2 regions of the Streptomyces sp. AM25 genome follow, and region 2 is predicted to be linked to the other one. Evidence: riboswitches for the same ligand, from Rfam matches in the RefSeq annotation. Region 2 holds a riboswitch; the other holds the start of a gene.
What was found. A riboswitch is a leader RNA that binds a small molecule or an ion and turns the genes downstream of it on or off. The one in region 2 is predicted to bind magnesium.

Region 1 (2,197 bases), on a different contig from region 2:
ATGGGGCCCCGCGTGTCGAAGGACGCTTCCAGAAGTGCGGAGCCGGGCGCTTCGCTTCGGCTGGACACCTCGGTCAAGTGCACGTCGGGGCCGGTCAGGGCCTGGGTGAGCCGGGCCCGTACGCGGGGCTCCTCGGCTGTGTCGCACATGACGTGCGCGACGCCGTGCAGGGGGACGTTGGTGGCCGCGTACGGGGCGCTGTCGATGAGTCGCTCGACGGTTTCCTGCAGGAGGCCGGCCGGAAAGTACATGTCGGTGTCTCCAATTCCTGTTTCCAGGAGGGTTGCTGGTGGGTCAGCGGTCCAGGTGCCAGGCCGCTTCGAGGTGTCGCCGGCCGTCGGGGCCGGTGACCATGTGCCAGTGGGCGTGCGGGCGTTCGGCCTGCTCGTCCGGGACGCCCCGGGTGGCCGCTGCCGGAGCGGAAGCCGCGCGCAGGACGGTGGTGTCGAGCGGGCCGTCGGCGAAGCCCCGGAGGGGTCCGGGCATGCGCGCGGCCGAGTGGTGTTCGCGACGGATGTGCATGCGCGTGTGCATCAGGGTGAGGACGGACATGCAGAGGTCACCTCCGTAGGACGCCGTGCCCGCGGGAGGGCAGGGCGCGGCCAGGGAATGGCGGAACGTTTCGGCGTGGAGGGTGGTCAGGCGCGGGCCAGCGCGGCGGCTCCGGCGATGCGGCGCGCGGCGGGCAGCGGCAGGCCGGTGAAGCGGGAGAGCCAGTGGGCGTCGTGTCCCTGCTGCGCGAGGACGTAGGCGAGGTGCACTCGTGGGTCGTACGCGGCGTGCGGGGCGTACGGCCGGGCGCAGGTGTCGGGGTCGTCCAGCCGGTAGGCCCGCTCAGGTCCGTCGCCCAGGGCCAAGGTCACGTGCGGGCAGGCGTGTTCAGGGCCGCGGGCGTGGTGGTGGCCGGCGCTGTGCGGGCACCGGCGGGCCGGTGCGGAGGGCTGGGTGAGGTGCGTGAGAAGGCGCACGTTACGCTCTCTTCTCTTCCCCCGAGGGGGAGGTTTCGGGCATGGGGTGGCGATTCACCCCCGCGGGCGTGCAGGCCGACCGGCCCGGAGCGGTGTGAGGCCGCACGGGTGTCAGGGCAGTGAAGCGGGTGCGCGCAGGGAGAGGGTGCTTACCGCACGCCGGGACGGAGCCGGGACAGGCGGAGGCAGGGCCTACTGTGGCCCGGACTACTGGGACCGCAATCCATGTTCTCTCGCCTCCTCCCGGACCGGGGCGCATGAGCGCCGTGACGGACGCGGCAAGGAGCGGACCGGCCCCATCGGCCGGCTCACCCCAACTCGTCAGAGCTTTGGCACTGCACGGCGTAATCCCCGCCCGGGGGAAGCCACTTGGGGTCACCCCTTGGGCCGGGGAGACCTGTCCTGACCCTGGGCGTCTCTCGACGTCGTGGGGTCAGTGGCCTGTGTCCGTACAGACGCCTCACCGAACGAGGTGCCTTCTTCGAAACCTCTACGAGTGTGCCTGTACTTGCACGTCGACGCAAGTACTGGGCCTGATCTTGACGCCATCACCACGCCGCCCGGTGCGGGTGCCCCTGCGCGTGTCGGTCGTCGGGCTGCGGCACGGAGATTCCCGGGCGTGATTTCCTGGCCCGGACAGGCGAGCCGTGAGCGCACGGAGGCGTCCGATGGTGGATACGGGAGGATTTCCGTCCCGGGGAGTGTGGCGGCGGCCCGCGTTGCGGTGGGTCGACCTGGTGGTCGCGGTGGCCCTGATGGCGCTGCTGTACGGCCTGCTGCGGCTGGCTCCGTCGCTCAACGCGCCGTTCCTGCCGGAGACCGCGCCCAAGGCGGTCTCGACGGACCCGTCGAACCTGCCGTACTACGCGGTGCGGTCCTTGCTGCGCATGTTCATCGCCCTCCTGGCGTCGGTGCTGTTCACCTTCGCGTACGCCACGGCCGCCGCCCGGCTGCGCAGGGCCGAGAAGGTGCTGCTGCCGGTGCTGGACATCCTGCAGTCGGTGCCCGTCCTGGGGTTCCTCTCGGTGACGGTGACCGCGTTCATCGCCCTCTTCCCCGGCTCCGAACTGGGCCTCGAATGCGCCTCGATCTTCGCGATCTTCACGGCGATGGCGTGGAACATGACCTTCGCCTTCTACGCCTCGCTGGTCTCCCAGCCCCGGGAACTGGACGAGGCCGCCCGGGTGATGCGGCTGACGAAATGGCAGCGGTTCTGGCAGCTGGACGTG
Region 2 (2,197 bases):
TTCGGCATGCTGCCCTACCCGCACGGGGTGGGCTCCTTCGCCGAGTACGTGGTCGTTCCGGCCCGGGCGCTGGTGCGCAAGCCGGCGAACGTCGACCACGTGCAGGCGGGCGCGCTCCCGCTCGCCGCCCTGACCGCCTGGCAGGCCCTGGTGGACACCGCGGACGTCCGCCCCGGGCAGCGCGTGCTGATCCACGCCGCGGCGGGCGGGGTCGGCCACCTCGCCGTGCAGATCGCCAAGGAGCGCGGCGCGTACGTGATCGGCACGGCCAGCGCGCCCAAGCACGCGCTGCTGCGCGAGCTCGGCGTCGACGAGCCGATCGACTACCGGACCGAGGACTTCACCGCGATCGGCCCGGTGGACGTGGTCCTCGACACCATCGGCGGCGAGACGGCCGCCCGTTCCCTCAAGACCCTCAAGCCCGGCGGCCAGTTGGTGTCCATCGCCCTCACCTCGCTCCCCGAGGACATCGACGCGCAGGCCGCCGCCCTGGGCGTCCGGGTCCGCCCGCTCCTCGTCGAGGCCGACCAGGCGGGCATGCAGGCCATCGCCGACCGGGCCGCCGACGGCCGGCTCCGGGCCGTGGTCGAGGCCGCGTTCCCGCTCGACCAGGCCGCCAAGGGGCACGAGTTGGGCGACACGGGCCGGGTCGCCGGCAAGGTCGTGCTCACCGTCGCATAAGCGGACAGACGGGCGATACGGGCCGCTCCTTCCCCCGGGGAGCGGCCCGCATTCTTGGCCACAGGGTCAAGCTTGTGTCAAGTAGTTGCGTTCATGCGCAAGTAAGGGGCTATGCTTCTGAGCGTTCGAAAAGCATCAGGCACCTCGTTCGGTGAGGCGTCTTCACGGACACAGGCCACTGACCCCACGACGTCGAGAGACGCCCAGGGTCAGGACAGGTCTCCCCGGCCTAAGGGGTGACCCCAAGTGGCTGCCCCGCCCTGCGGGGAATACGCCGTGGAGTGCCAAAGCTCTGACGAGTTGGGGTGAACCGGTCATGGAACCGGTCCGCTCCTTGCCGTGTCGTCCGGCGCCCGCGTGCGCCCCGGCCGGGAGGAGGCGAGAGACATGGATGGCTGCAGTTGCAGTAGTCCGGGCCACAGTCGGCCCCGTATCCGCACGTCCTCGCTGACCTCCGGTACGCGGTAACAACCTTTCCTGCGCGCACTTCTGCGCCCTGCACTGCCACCCGTACGGCCAACTGCCGTGCCGGGGTGCTGTGCTGCGCGCTCGCAGGGAGGATCGCTGCTGCGTGCCCCGCTACCTCCCCCATCGGGGGCAAGGGAGGCCCGTCATGACCGACACGATCATCAACCCCACGCCGGCACCGGCGCCGCGCGCCGCCGTTCTCGACGACGCGCACGTCGGTGACATCCGTGGTGCCCTCGGCACCATCAAGCTCGACGACACCGCTCCTCGCAAGGGGCTTTCCGCCAAGCTCAAGACGCTCCTCGCGATTGTCGGCCCCGGCCTGATCGTGATGGTCGGCGACAACGACGCCGGCGCTTTCGACACCTACGGCAACGCCGGTCAGAACTACGGCACCAGCCTGCTGTGGACGCTGCTGCTGCTCGTCCCCGTCCTCTACGTCAACCAGGAGATGGTGCTGCGCCTCGGCGCCGTCACCGGCGTCGGCCACGCGCGGCTGATCCTGGAGCGGTTCGGCAAGTTCTGGGGCGCGTTCTCCGTCATCGACCTGTTTCTGCTCAACGCCCTGACGATCGTTACCGAGTTCATCGGTGTCACACTTGCCGTCGGCTACCTCGGACTGCCCAAGACGGTGAGCGTGCTGGTGGCGGCGGCCGTCGTGATCGCGGCCGCGACCACCGGCTCGTTCCGGCGCTTCGAGCGCACCGCCATCGTGCTGTGCGCGGGCTCGCTGCTGCTCATCCCGATCTACTTCATGATCCACCCGAGCACCGGGACCATGGCCCACGACTTCGTCGTCCCGGGCATGCCGCACGACTCCAAGCTCGCGGACGTCATGCTGCTGATCATCGCGATCGTCGGCACCACCGTCGCCCCCTGGCAGCTGTTCTTCCAGCAGTCGTACGTCATCGACAAGCGCATCACCCCGCGCTTCATGAAGTACGAGAAGGTCGACCTGTGGATCGGCATCATCGTCGTGATCGTCGGCGCCGCCGCCATGATCGGCTTCACCGCCGCCACGTTCATGGGCACCAAGGACTTCGGCAAC

Region 1: linked by a shared signal. The riboswitch ahead of ACLHRZ_RS17805 (hypothetical protein) and the one ahead of ACLHRZ_RS13250 (NRAMP family divalent metal transporter) in region 2 are both predicted to bind magnesium.

The regions. Positions count from the first base shown of each region.
Region 1 is NZ_JBKIWN010000012.1:85,518-87,714, reverse strand. Features, by position in the region: gene ACLHRZ_RS17815 (winged helix-turn-helix domain-containing protein) at 1-251, opposite strand, end outside; gene ACLHRZ_RS17810 (hypothetical protein) at 295-552, opposite strand; gene ACLHRZ_RS17805 (hypothetical protein) at 639-968, opposite strand; M-box (ykoK) riboswitch at 1,274-1,447, opposite strand; gene ACLHRZ_RS17800 (ABC transporter permease) at 1,637-2,197, shown strand, end outside.
Region 2 is NZ_JBKIWN010000009.1:127,935-130,131, forward strand. Features, by position in the region: gene ACLHRZ_RS13245 (NADP-dependent oxidoreductase) at 1-681, shown strand, start outside; M-box (ykoK) riboswitch at 818-993, shown strand; gene ACLHRZ_RS13250 (NRAMP family divalent metal transporter) at 1,295-2,197, shown strand, end outside.